DNA from 4 places in the Bacillus sp. GbtcB14 genome. Region 1 is predicted to be linked to each of the others. Evidence: riboswitches for the same ligand, from Rfam matches in the RefSeq annotation. Region 1 holds a riboswitch; each other region holds the start of a gene.
The links. Region 1 has a riboswitch for S-adenosylmethionine ahead of metI (cystathionine gamma-synthase/O-acetylhomoserine thiolyase). Riboswitches for the same ligand answer to the same signal wherever they lie in the genome.

Region 1 (3,400 bases):
GCTCCGGCTGATGTAGCTTGTGAATGTTGAATATCAAATCCAAGATGTGTTTGTAAGCCAGGATAATAGACATTTTGAACTTTAGCGTGCTCTTGTAAATAGTGTGCAATTTTATTGGCGTTTGCAGCTGAATGCTCAAGACGTACATGCAATGTTTTTAGGCCGCGAAGTACGAGAGAACAGTCTTGAGGACCTAAAATAGCACCGAATGCATTTTGTAAAAATCCAAGTTTTTGAGCGAGTTCGGTATCTTTTACAACCGCTAATCCGGCAGTAACATCACTATGACCAGCAATGAATTTTGTGGCACTATGAAGAACGACATCGGCCCCAAGATCAAGTGGTTTCTGGAATAGTGGTGTCAAAAATGTATTATCAACAAAAGTAAGGGCGTCGATAGATTTTGCAAGTTTAGAAACTGCACGAATATCTGTCACTTTTAAAAGTGGATTAGAGGGCGTTTCCACATAAAAGAGTTTTGTATTTGGCTTAATGTTTTGCTTTATTTCTTCTAAATTGGTCATATCAACAAATGTATGTGAAACACCGTAACGGGAGAGAACTTCAGTTATAATTCGATAAGTGCCTCCATATACGTCTTCTGAAATGAGTACGTGATCGCCTTGTGAAAGAAGGAGGAATGCAGTAGAAATCGCTGCAATTCCTGATGCGAAGGCAAATCCTTTTGTTCCGCCTTCTAATAAAGCAATGATATCTTCAAGAGCTTCACGAGTTGGATTACCAGAGCGGCTATAATCATATTTTCCGAATGTATCTACATCAAATTGGTGGAATGTTGATGTGTTATAGATGGGAACGTTAACAGCTCCTGTTTGCGAGTCGTGTTTATATTGGTTGTGCAGTAAGAGTGTATCTATAGAATAACTCATATTCTTACACCTTCTTTTACAAGTTTAATGGCTTGCTTTAAGTCTTGAATCAAATCGTTACTATTTTCAATACCAACGGAAAATCGTAGAAGACGATTACATACACCGTTTGCTGTTCTGATTTCTTCTGGGATATCAGCATGTGTTTGCGTTGCTGGATACGTCATTAGACTTTCAACACCACCAAGACTTTCAGCAAATGTAATTAAGGATAAAGATTGTAAGAAGGGATTAATCCATGTTTCATCTTTCAGACGAAATGAGATCATGCCGCCTCTTCCAGGATAAAATACATCTGTCACCCCGTCTTCATTATTTAAATAAGCAACAACTGCTTTTGCATTTTCTTCATGTTGTCTCATGCGAAGCGCTAACGTTTTCATACCGCGAATTAATAGCCATGAGTCAAATGGGCTTAAAACCGCACCAGAGGCATTATGATAATGAGCGATTTCCTCACAAAGTTCCGTTCCTTTTGCAACGACAAGACCGCTTAGTACATCGTTATGTCCTCCTAAATATTTTGTGGCGCTATGAAGCACAATGTCGGCACCTTCTGTTAATGGCTGCTGTATATAAGGCGTATAAAATGTGTTGTCTACAATAAGAAGTAGTCCGTGTCTTTTCGCTACGGTTGCGACAGCGGCAATATCGGTAACTTGCATTAATGGGTTAGTCGGAGTTTCTATGAAAATAGCCTTCGTTTCAGTTGTGATAGCTTTCTCAATTTGTTTAATAGATTGTGTATTTACGTATCTACATCGAACGTTCCACTTTTTTTCATGCTCAGAAAATAATCGATAAGTGCCCCCGTATAAATCTTCGGATACAATAAGTTCGTCTCCAGAACGGAATAGGGAAAGGACGAGGAGAACAGCTGCCATCCCTGAACTACAGGCATAACCTTGTTCACCGTATTCTAAGTCTGCGATTGCCTGCTCTAACAGGCCGCGAGTTGGATTTCCAGTTCGTGAATAGTCAAAACCAGTAGATTTACCAATTCCTTCGTGACGATAAGCAGTTGAGAAATAAACAGGTGGATTAACAGTTCCTGTTGTAGTTTCGCTCCGGTTTCCGATTTGTGCTAGTTTTGTTTCAATAGTTGACATTTAAAAATTCCTCCTTTTTAAATTAACAATTAAGTGAATGTAAAATAAAAAAAGCCTTCTAAGAAGAAGGCTTTCGGTTTGAATAGAGTCTTCTTCTCATCTGTCAAATCTTTCACAATTTGCTGGAATTAGCACCTTATTAACAAATGTTAATGGTTGCTGAGGCGTCATAGGGCCAGTCCCTCTACCTCTCTAGATAAGAATGTTCGTATGAAATTTTATTATGTTTTTAACTTTACAACAAAAGATAATTGAATTGCAACTTTATTTTAAATAATTTTTATTTTTCCGCAAGTGTCATTGACTTTTGTATTTGTGCATGCTAAATTTATTAAAAAATTAACAAACATTGTTAAAAGGGGAACGTATTTCCTTTTAGCTACATAAATAAAATAATAAAGACAAACTCTTATTGAGAGCGGTGGAGGGAAAGGCCCTGTGAAACCCGGCAACCTTCAAACGAAATGTTTGAAACGGTGCTAATACCTGCAAAACGAATGTTTTGCATGATAAGAGGAGGATCGATTATGTCCCCCTCTTCAAAGTGAAGAGGGGGTTTTTATATTGATAGAAATGAGGGAGATTTGTGAAATTACTAGATTTATTATCAAAAGGAATTGTAATAGGTGATGGCGCGGTTGGAACTTTATTACATTCACATGGCTTGCAAAGTAGTTTTGAAGAATTGAATATATCTGATCCAGATTTAATTATATCGATTCATAAGCAATATGTAGCTGCTGGGGCAGATGTGATTCAAACAAATACGTACGGAGCAAATGAAGCAAAATTACGTATGTATGGCTTAGAGAATCAAGTTGTTCAAATTAATAAAGCGGCAGTGAAGATTGCGAAAGCATCTGTTACAGATAGAAATGCAATTTTAGGAACAATTGGTGGTATGAAACATATCGGAGCTGTTACGACAACTGATATGGAGCGAGAATTTATGTTACTGGAACAGGCGAGTGCATTACTAGAAGAACAGGTTGATGGACTGTTATTAGAGACTTTTTATGATGAGTTTGAATTACTTCATGCTGTTCAGGTGTTACGAAAACAAACGAATATTCCAATTGTAGCTCAGTTAGCGTTACATGAGGCAGGTACGACTCAAAATGGAAATGATGTAAATGAAATATTAAAACAGCTTTTAGATTACGGTGCAAATGTTGTTGGATTGAACTGCCAACTAGGGCCACTTCACATGACGGAAGCTTTTAAAATGATATCGATTCCTCAAAATGGCTACTTGTCAGCATATCCAAATGCAGGTCTCCCGAATTATGTGGAGGGACGTTACGTATATGAGGGAAGTCCGGCTTATTTCGAAGCGATGACACCGAAATTTATTGAGCAAGGTATTCGGTTATTGGGTGGTTGTTGTGGCACGACTCCAGA
Region 2 (3,400 bases), on a different contig from region 1:
ATATTTTGATGGTGAAATATTTTGTTTCTTTGATTATTTAGAATATTAACACTGGAAAGAACTATATGTCAATAATAAAAATAGATTGTTAATTTCTTAGAATAATATATTAAAAAAGCAGATTTCCTCGTACTAGGGAATCTGCTTTTAATATGTTTTGCTAAAAAAACAATTGGTGTGGGCTAATCATCAGTGGGGGATGAAGAAAAAACCACTGATTAAAGTTTCGCTTTATTTTTCAATTTTTGCCCATTTGAAGTTTAATTGACCTGCAAAGTCTACTTGCACAATCCCTTTCACATAAGAACGTTCTAAATAAGATTCGCCTTTTTGGTAAAGAGGAGCGATAACGGAGTCTTTAAATAATATTTTCTCGGATGCTAGTAATGCTTCCCAGCGAGCTTTTTCATCACCGGCTAAAGTCGTTTTCACTTTTGCTATTGTTTCATCAAACTCCTTATTAGAGTAATGATCTAAGTTGTAAGGGTTATTCGTTGTAAATAGCTCAAGGAATGTAATTGGATCCGCAAAGTCAGGGCTCCAGCCGTCAATTCCAATTTCGTAGTCACCTTTTAATAAAAGTGAAACTTGTTGTTTACGTGGTTGCGGCTTTATATTTACTGTTAAGCCATCTAAATTCTTTTCTAGTTGTCCTTTTAAGAATTCACCAGTTTTCTTTTCAAGGTCACCGTCACTTGTTAATAGTTCTAACGTTATTTTTTCAGACCCAAGTTCTTGTTTTGCCTTTTTCCATAATTCTTGAGCAGATTTTGTGTCAACCTTTGTTAAATCGCCGTTTGCAGCACGGAAGTCTGTTCCGTCAGGTCCTTTTGCAAAGTTTTTCGGCACGAGACTAGAGGTTGGTGTAGAGCCGTCATTTAATAACGTATTTACAAAGGATTTTCGATCAATTGTTTGATCGATTGCTTGGCGTGCAGAAACATTTTGAAGTACTTTGTTTTGTTGATTCATACGTAGAAACTGTACCCCTACGTTTGGCCGTTCTTTAAAGTTAGCATCTTTTTTATATTTATCAACGAAGTCAGATGTTAGTTTGATACGATCTAATTGTTTTGATTCGAATAAATTTACTTCTGTAGATTTTTCTTTTACGACGTTAAAATTGATTTCTTCCAGTTTGACAGTATCTTTATCCCAATAGGTAGGGTTTTTCTTAAATTTAAAGCTTTGCTCATGCTTCCAATCGCTTAGTGTAAAAGCTCCGTTGTATAAGATTGTATTGTCTTCTAAAGCGTATTTATCACCTTGTGATTTAAAGAATTCCTCGTTAATTGGTAGAAATGTTGGGAACGCTGTTAAGCTAATAAAGTACGGAACAGGGCGTTCTAATTCTACCTCAAACGTATGGTCATCAATTGCTTTTACACCAAGTTGATCGGCTGGAAGTTCTTTGTTGTTAATTTTTGTTGCGTTTTTAATATCAAAGAATAGAAATGCATATTCAGAGGCTGTTGCTGGATCGACAGCTCTTTGCCAAGCGAAGACAAAATCTTTCGCTGTGACAGGAGTGCCGTTTGACCATTTTGAATCTCGTAAATGGAATGTGTATTTCGTTTTATCGCCACTTACTTCATGAGATTTTGCAACGCCAGGGACAGGTTTGTTACCTTCACCAAGATTATACAAACCTTCAAATACGTTTCTCATTACTTGACCAGAATCAGTATCTGTAGCACGAGCTGTATCCATTGTTCGTATTTCAGTAGGTGAAGATAAGTTTAAAACCTGTTTACTAGGTGCCTCGTCTTTTGCATTTGCTCCGCTTGCTTCGTTTTTATAACTACCGCAACCAGTTAATAAAATACTTACTCCTACAACTGATGCAATACCGGGTACAAACTTCTTTTTCATTTGATTTTCCTCCTAAATAATTAAGTTTGGATGATGATGAGGGAAATGAAAAATAAAAAATCCCTCTTTTCATATTGAGAAAGAGGGATTTTTACGTACAAGTTATGCACCCGTATATAAACGAAGTCCCTCATTCTATCTTTCAAGCACAAAGCTTGCAGGAAGTGGCACAGTGTTCAAAATGAACCTGTTGCCGAGGTTTCAAAGGGCCAGTCCCTCCACCTCTCTTGATACAATGAGTAAACGAATAAATTTTATTAATTTTTGTGTTTCTTTGATAATTCAAAATCTTACACCTTGGATAATGAAGTGTCAACCGATTGAAATATAGTTTAAATTTTCAGTTTTCTTTAATGAGAAAAACCACTGCATATGGCAGTGGTTTTTCTACTAGAAGTTAAAGTTATCTGGGTCTGGACCAACGCGACGATCTTCATTTAGAGCTTGAATTGCTTTCATGTCATCAGCACTTAATTCAAAATCGAATATATTTGCATTTTCAATAATGCGATGTTCTTTAATAGATTTAGGGATTGTTACAACTTCATTTTGTAAATCCCAGCGTAAAATAATTTGTGCAGTTGATTTATTATATTTTGTTGCAATGTTTTGTAATGTTGAGTTGTCCAGTAGCTGTCCTTGCATTAATGGTGACCAAGCTTCAAGCTGGATATTATGTTCTTTACAGAAAGCGTGTAACTCTTCCTGTGCTAAACGTGGATGATATTCCACTTGGTTGACCATTGGCTTAATTTCAGCAATTTCAAATACGTCTTGTAAGTGGTGAATGTGGAAATTACTCACACCGATAGCACGAACACGGCCATCTTTATAAAGTTTTTCTAATGCTTTCCATGATTCAGTATATTTCCCTTTTACAGGCCAATGTACTAAATATAAATCTAAATATTCTAGACCTAATTTCTCTAATGTAGTTTCAAATGCTTGAAGTGTTGTTTCATACCCTTGATCGCTATTCCATACTTTTGATGTGATAAATAATTCTTCACGTGCAACACCTGATTCACGGATCGCTTGTCCAACGCCTTCTTCGTTTTGATAAATTGCTGCAGTATCAATGCTGTGGTAGCCATTTTTAATTGCTGCTTTTACAGATTCAATTACTTCTGAACCATCTTCTACTTTAAAAACACCTAAACCGAACCACGGCATTTTTACACCGTTATGTAATGTTGTATAGTCTTTTAAACTTGTTAAATTCATATTATTTCCCCCTAGCTTTTTTGTTTGTTGCTTCTACTGCTTTTTGAATTGCCTCTGAAAAATTATATTCATATAAAGCTTTGAGACCCTCAGCTGTGGAACCACCTGGTGTTGTTACTTGTTCGCGGAGGTTAGCTGGATCTTGCGTTTGTTCAAGCATAGAAGCAGAGCCGGAAATCATTTGAATGACAAGGTGTTTTGCAGTCGCTTCATCGACTCCATAACTTTTTGTTGCTTCAATTAAGCTTTCAGCAAAGTAATAAAGGAAAGCTGGTGCACTTCCAGTAACTGCGGTAAGCTGATG
Region 3 (3,400 bases), 190 kb from region 1:
AATAAGGAAGTCGCGGGCAAATACTTTATCTGCTTGTTTCGCAGCTTGTAAATCAGTAATTGAATCTCCAATCACAATATGGAAGTCATTCGTATCACTTAATTTACGGATTAAAGATGATTTGCATAATCCGCAATGATTTTGACAATGATGATCACAAGGATGAGGCCACTTAACGGTAATGAATTCACTTGAAAAGTCTGTTTCATTACAGTAAATTTGCTCTTTTGAAATGATTCCTTGTAAGAGTGGATAGACGAAGAAATCCATTCCGCCTGATATAACGTAAAAAGAAATGTTATTTTCATTTACAAATTGTATAAATTCATGAAAACCATTACGTATTTCAGCAGTTTTTATTAAAAATTGAATCATATCATCGTGTAGACTAGTAGGTATTAATTGAAATAATTGAGAAACACCTTCTTGAATAGACAGCTCTTGTGATAAAATTCTGTTCTTTACTTCTTCGGCTTCTGGTGGTGCAAATTTTTCCATAATGGACATAATGTTATCATTATTTGTAATCGTGCCATCGAAATCACAAAATACTTGAATACTCATAATTTCACCCCATGAGAGGGATTTCCCCATATTTGTAGTGCACTGTGCAAATTTATGTCATCTACTTCATGAAGTGGTGTATTTTGCAAAGTAGCATCAATTGCAGTACGGAAAGCTTTACCGCCGCCTTGCGCCCCGCTCGGATGTCCATGTATCCCGCCGCCAGCATTAATAACAACCTCTTTACCGAAATCTCGTAAAATAAAGGGAACGAAACCAGGGTGAATACCAGCAGACGGAACAGAAAAACTCTTCTTGAAAAATGGATCGTCTTCAGTTAAATATTTCGAGATAGCAAGAGCGTCCTCTTTTTCTAGTGCAACACTTCCATATGGAGATGGGAATAATGAAAAGTCAGCGCCAGCATAACGTAATAGTTTTCCGAGTAATAATGGAGAGGAAACTCCATATAACTTGGATGCTGAGTAAGCACCACTTACAGCAGGGTGTGCCATAATAGGAACTGTGATTTCATTATCTTCTGCCAGTGATTGTAGTACATCTAGTCCGTAAGCAAATACGTTAAATAATAGAATATCAGCCCCGGCTTGCACTGCGCGTTTCGCATTTTCTTTTAAATCGAAAGTTCGACCTGTTAAATTTACGGCATATAACGTTTTATGTCCGTATGTTTCATATACGGATTGTAAAACTTCTTTTCCAGATACAATGCGTTTCGTAAGTGGTGTTAATGTATTCTCAAATAATATTTCATCATCTTTTACTATATCTACACCACCAATTGCTTGATCGCGTAATTGCGTTTTTAAATACCCAATATTTCGTCCAATCATTCCTTTAAAAATACTCATTAAAAGAGGACGCTCATGCACTTGTAGTAGGTTTCGAATACCATCTATCCCGAACTTTGGACCAGGAAAATGCTTTTTTAACTCGTCTGAAAAAGTTAAGTCGATTAATTTCACTTCGCCATCAAGAGATAGCTTTCCGAATGTAGTTGTTAAAATTGCTGGTAAGTCTGGACTGAAGTTTAATAACGGATATTCAATTTTAATAATCCCGCGTTTTACTTTTTTTCGTAAATACGAATTGGTATGTTCTTGTTCAGCTAATTCCTCAACATGAATGACGTTGCCTTTATGCTGTTTTAATTGTTCTTGCAATAAGTGTGGCAAATGAGTCCAAGATCCAATTGTTAAACCGAGTGCAATTTGCTCAGCTTTTTTTTCTAAGTTATGTGAATCATCATGGATTAAATATGTCGCTATAATTCCGCTCATTGTTAAAACCTCCTAGTTAAATAAAAAAACCTCTCAGCTAAGGAGAGGTTTTTTTACAACCAGCTCCTTATCTGTCAGCATAATGCTGCGAGAATTAGCACCGTGTCTACAATTGTAGATCGGTTGCCGGGTTTCGTCGGGCTCGTCCCTCCACCTGCTCTTGATAAGAAGTATTTAGAAATGTTTAAATTTTTAAGATAACTGAATTTTGTCAGATATTTTTCATGTTGTCAATGACTTTTTGAAAAAATTTAATTTATCAATTCGATTAATGGCTTCTTGCAATCTATCTTCTGTATGTAAGAGGCCAACGCGGACATACCCTTCGCCATGTTCACCAAATCCAACACCAGGGGCAACTGCAACATGTGCTTTTTCTAGTAAAATATCAGAAAATTGCTCAGATGTATAACCTTCTGGTACAGGAAGCCATGCAAAGAATGATCCTGTTGGAATGTCTACATCCCAGCCAATTGAGTGACAGGCTGAAATAAGAGCGTTTCTGCGAGATTCGTAACTATTTACAAGGTCTACGACGCAAGACTGTGAACTTAATAGTGCTTCACGGGCAGCATTTTGAACTGCACCAAAAATACTAACATACATATGATCTTGTAATAAGTTAATTGTTTCAATGACACTTGCATTTCCCACAGCAAAAGCAATACGCCATCCAGCCATATTGAAAGTTTTCGATAAAGTGTAAATTTCAATACCTGTATCTTTAGCGCCGTCTGCTTGCAAGAAACTAACAGGTTTTTGACCATCGAATCCAATCGCACCGTAAGCGAAATCATGAACGACTAATATATTATGTTCATTAGCAAAATGAATAGTTTCATCAAAGAAATCTTTTGATGCAGTAGCACCAGTAGGATTGTTTGGGTAATTTAAAAACATTAACTTTGCCCGCTCAGCGATAGTGTCATCAATTTTCGTATAATCCGGTAAAAAATTATTTTCTGCAAGTAGCGGCATTGTTTCAAATTGTGCTTTTGCTAAAGCAACTCCCGATAAATAATCTGGATATCCTGGATCTGGAACGAGAATGGTATCACCAGGGTTTGTAAAACAAATTGGTAATTCTACTAATCCAGCCTTTCCGCCAAACAAAATAGCAACTTCTGTTTTTGGATTTAATTCGACGCCGTATTCACGTTTATAGAATGTTGCCACAGCTTCTTTTAAACTTTCATGTCCACGAAATGGCGGGTATTTATGATGAATGGCCTTTTCAGCAGCGTCTTGTAAAGCTTTTACGATATGCTGTGGTGTTGGTTGATCTGGATTACCTTGTCCTAGATTAATAACATCGTGACCTGCTGCAACGACTTTGTTAACTTTTGCAACAAGTGAAGCAAAAAATTGTGTTGGCAATGATGTTACTATCTCAGAAGGTTGAAATAATTTCATACTTTCCACCTCTTTTGAAAGTTGTTACAATTCTAGTGACAAATGATATAATCTTTCCAGTATTTTGTAAAGAAAAAAATTAAGAATGGGGCTGACAAAATGAAAGTCGCATGTATTCAAATGGATATTGTCTTTGGAGATGTAGAAAAAAATATTGAGAATGCTAAAAATAAAATAAGTGA
Region 4 (3,400 bases), on a different contig from region 1:
GTCTTTCCCTTCAGATCTTCTAACGATTTAATTGCATTATTATCTTTCTTAACCGCGAAAACAGATCCTGAATACACGTATGGGATTGAAAAATCATATTTCTTTTTTCTTTCCGAAGAAACGGATAATTCATTTGCTATTGTATCAATACGACCTGAATCTAATAAACCGAATAATCCTTCAAAATCAGAAACATTCCACTCCACTTTATATCCAGCCTTTTTAGCAGCTGCTTCAATAATCTCAGCATCAAACCCTTTTACTTTCTCACCTTCTTTAAAAATAAATGGGCTACGCCCTGCGGAAGTCCCAACTTTCACTACTTTTTCATTTGTTTTTTCGCTTGCTTTATCCGAACCACAAGCTGATAAAACTCCAACTGATACTGTTAATGCTAATGTTAGTAATAATGATGATTTTCTCATAACTCTTCCTCCTAAATAACGAAATGATTGCCTTCTTCAGAAGCATTTAGTTGTCGTAAAAATTTTTGTGTGCGTTCATTTTTGGGATTCCGAAAAATTTCTTCCGGCGTTCCCTGCTCTACAACAATGCCATCAGCCATAAATATAATGCGATCTGCCACCTCTTTCGCAAAATTCATTTCATGTGTAACAATAACCATCGTTATATGCTGCCTTGCCAAATCTTTAATCACTTGCAATACCTCGTTCACCAATTCTGGGTCGAGTGCCGAAGTCGGTTCATCAAATAGTAATACAGCAGGATTTAAAGCCATTGCCCTAGCTATCCCTATTCTTTGCTGTTGTCCACCTGATAACATTGATGGATAAGAAGCCTCTTTATCAGCTAAACCTACTTGTTTTAATAGATTTCTTGCTATTTTCTGTGCTTCTCCTTCACTTTTTTTCTGTACAACTGTTAATGGCGTTGTAATATTTTGTAATGCTGTTTTATTTTTAAATAAATTATAGTTTTGAAAGACCATAGCTGTTTTTTGGCGTAATTTTATTATTTCCTTTTTATAAAATCTCTTCGCATGAATCTCTAAATCTTCAATTCTAATCCTTCCATCCTCTGGTTGTTCTAATAAATTTAAACATCTTAATAATGTCGATTTACCTGAACCAGAAGGCCCAATAATGACTACCACTTCTCCTTTATTTACAGTAAGTGAGATTCCTTTTAGTACGTCATTATGCTTGTAAGACTTATACAAATCTCTTATCTCAATCACATATATCACCCATTCCTTTTACAAGTACGGTGCATCAAGTTTCCTTTCTAATTTTTTCTGTCCCCAGCTAATTACAATTGTAATAATCCAATATACAATCGCTACCGCTAAATAACTTTCCATATAACGATACGATTGTGCCGCTAGCATTTTCGCTTGCGCCAAAATTTCAGCCACCCCAAGTGCAAAAGATAATGAAGATTCTTTTAACAATCCGACAAAATTATTTCCAAGTGACGGTACTGCGACACGAATAGCTTGTGGAAAGATAATCTGCCGCATAGCTTGTGCCTTTGTCATTCCAACTGATAAACAAGCATCCATTTGTCCTGATTCTACAGCATTTAAGGAGCCTCGAATAATTTCTGACAAATAAGCAGCATTATTTAAACTGAGCCCAATTAGAGTTGCTTGCATTGCTGTAAGCACTGTAAAGGTCGGGGATATTTGCGGCAATCCGAAATACAACACAAATAATTGAACTAATAAAGGTGTTCCTCTAAAGAAAGATATATATACTCTTGCAATAGAATATAAAAATTTCGTTTTGTTTTTCGTTATGATCGCCAAGCCAATCCCTATAACAAAAGAAATAATCATTGAAACTACAGTAATCCCTAACGTTATGTATACGTACTTAAATAATTGCGGAAAACTTTCTAAAAAATACGTTACATCAAACTTCACTCTATCCCCCCTCTCTAAACAAAAAACTCTTCTTACACATATAAGAAGAGTTGAATGTTAATCCATTTCCCCCCATCTTCCAAACGCTTCATACGTTTGCTGGAATTAGCACAGTACTTTTGTAGCCTGTTGCTGAGATTTCATCGGGCCAGTCCCTCCATCTCTCTTGATAAGAAAACTAATAATTTTTTCCATTTATTTAGTTGTTATTATGAAGAATACATTCTATTATTGATAATGTCAATAGGAAAACTAAGAATTAAATTCAATACTTTTTAAGACTGTTTTACTCCTGCTAAAATGCATTATATCTTGAAGTGTAATATTAATCGCACTGAAAAAGCCATTACTTCTATCAAACTTAGAAATAATGGCTTTACTTTAGTATTATACTTATTTCATTTTATGTACTTCAGCAACTAACTTTCCGCCCTGAATGCCCATATAGAGTTTCACAGGTGCATCATTCGTGTTTTCAAACACTAAGTCTAAGTATGGATAAGCAATCGTAGCATCTCTTCCTTGTGGAACATAGCCTACTGTTTTAGAATGTGTAGTTCTCTCTACCATTTTCAAACCAGCTTGATCTGCTGCATTGTATAATGTTGATGATGTTTGACAAACACCACCGCCATATCCATCTACTAATTTACCATCTACAATTTCTTTTCCTAGTTGATATCCTTTATCTGGCGTTGTATCACCAATTAATGCATTGAAAGAGAAACTGTCTCCTTTTGCTAATACAACTCCATTTATGCTCGCTGCTGACAAACGAATATTCTCAATACGACCACCTGTTGAGCCACCTAAATTCGTTTCATATCTACCAATTACCGTGCCACTTCCTTGTGCATCATTTAATGTTGCGGTAGGTTTTTTCTCAACAATAGGTAATTGATATGAAGAATCCCACATACCAACGTTTAATAATTTATTTACTAACTCTTTTTCCATTAATTCAAAAGAAGGCTTTCCTTCTTGCCAACTTCCGTCAGATGTTAAACGTGAAGGAACCATCTTTTTGTCAACGTTTTTACCAACTTCCTTAGCAACCTTCTCTACCGATTTTTTAAATTTTGCTTCATCTTCAAAATAGCCTAGACTCGATAAATCTAACTTTTTCACTTCCGTACCAGTTCGACCATCAACTAAACTAATAGAATCCTGTACTTCTGCTTTAGCCTCTACCGTGTGGCCACCAATATCACTTACTAATGCAACATCACTTACTTTTGTACCACAACCACTCACTACAGCTACACATAACACCCCAACTAATATACCCTTTACTTTACGGAACAATATACTCTCCCCTTTTTCCCAATATTACTTTTATGTATTATTTCATTTTTATGTATGTTTTGTTACAATCATTTTACAATATATTTATAAATTGTTACAAGTTATTTTTTACTCTATATAAATTACTCTTTTCTTTTCCAAATGTCTATACATATTTATATAAAAGTTTGAGTTTGATAGAATTGTAACCTTTATGTAACCCCATTGTAT

Region 2: linked by a shared signal. The riboswitch ahead of KVT31_RS24890 (peptide ABC transporter substrate-binding protein) and the one ahead of metI (cystathionine gamma-synthase/O-acetylhomoserine thiolyase) in region 1 are both predicted to bind S-adenosylmethionine.
Region 3: linked by a shared signal. The riboswitch ahead of mtnW (2,3-diketo-5-methylthiopentyl-1-phosphate enolase) and the one ahead of metI (cystathionine gamma-synthase/O-acetylhomoserine thiolyase) in region 1 are both predicted to bind S-adenosylmethionine.
Region 4: linked by a shared signal. The riboswitch ahead of KVT31_RS15905 (amino acid ABC transporter permease) and the one ahead of metI (cystathionine gamma-synthase/O-acetylhomoserine thiolyase) in region 1 are both predicted to bind S-adenosylmethionine.

The regions. Positions count from the first base shown of each region.
Region 1 is NZ_JAGXJT010000001.1:410,243-413,642, forward strand. It holds gene metC (cystathionine beta-lyase) at 1-890, opposite strand, end outside; gene metI (cystathionine gamma-synthase/O-acetylhomoserine thiolyase) at 887-1,999, opposite strand; SAM riboswitch class I at 2,093-2,202, opposite strand; SAM riboswitch class I at 2,406-2,515, shown strand; gene KVT31_RS02175 (bifunctional homocysteine S-methyltransferase/methylenetetrahydrofolate reductase) at 2,586-3,400, shown strand, end outside.
Region 2 is NZ_JAGXJT010000012.1:51,509-54,908, forward strand. It holds gene KVT31_RS24890 (peptide ABC transporter substrate-binding protein) at 232-1,872, opposite strand; SAM riboswitch class I at 2,005-2,109, opposite strand; gene KVT31_RS24895 (aldo/keto reductase) at 2,263-3,096, opposite strand; gene proC (pyrroline-5-carboxylate reductase) at 3,098-3,400, opposite strand, start outside.
Region 3 is NZ_JAGXJT010000001.1:600,824-604,223, forward strand. It holds gene KVT31_RS03280 (2-hydroxy-3-keto-5-methylthiopentenyl-1-phosphate phosphatase) at 1-564, opposite strand, end outside; gene mtnW (2,3-diketo-5-methylthiopentyl-1-phosphate enolase) at 561-1,805, opposite strand; SAM riboswitch class I at 1,870-1,975, opposite strand; gene KVT31_RS03290 (pyridoxal phosphate-dependent aminotransferase) at 2,028-3,218, opposite strand; gene KVT31_RS03295 (carbon-nitrogen family hydrolase) at 3,318-3,400, shown strand, end outside.
Region 4 is NZ_JAGXJT010000005.1:69,587-72,986, reverse strand. It holds gene KVT31_RS15915 (amino acid ABC transporter substrate-binding protein) at 1-425, opposite strand, end outside; gene KVT31_RS15910 (amino acid ABC transporter ATP-binding protein) at 437-1,198, opposite strand; gene KVT31_RS15905 (amino acid ABC transporter permease) at 1,217-1,885, opposite strand; SAM riboswitch class I at 1,955-2,061, opposite strand; gene KVT31_RS15900 (VanW family protein) at 2,279-3,190, opposite strand.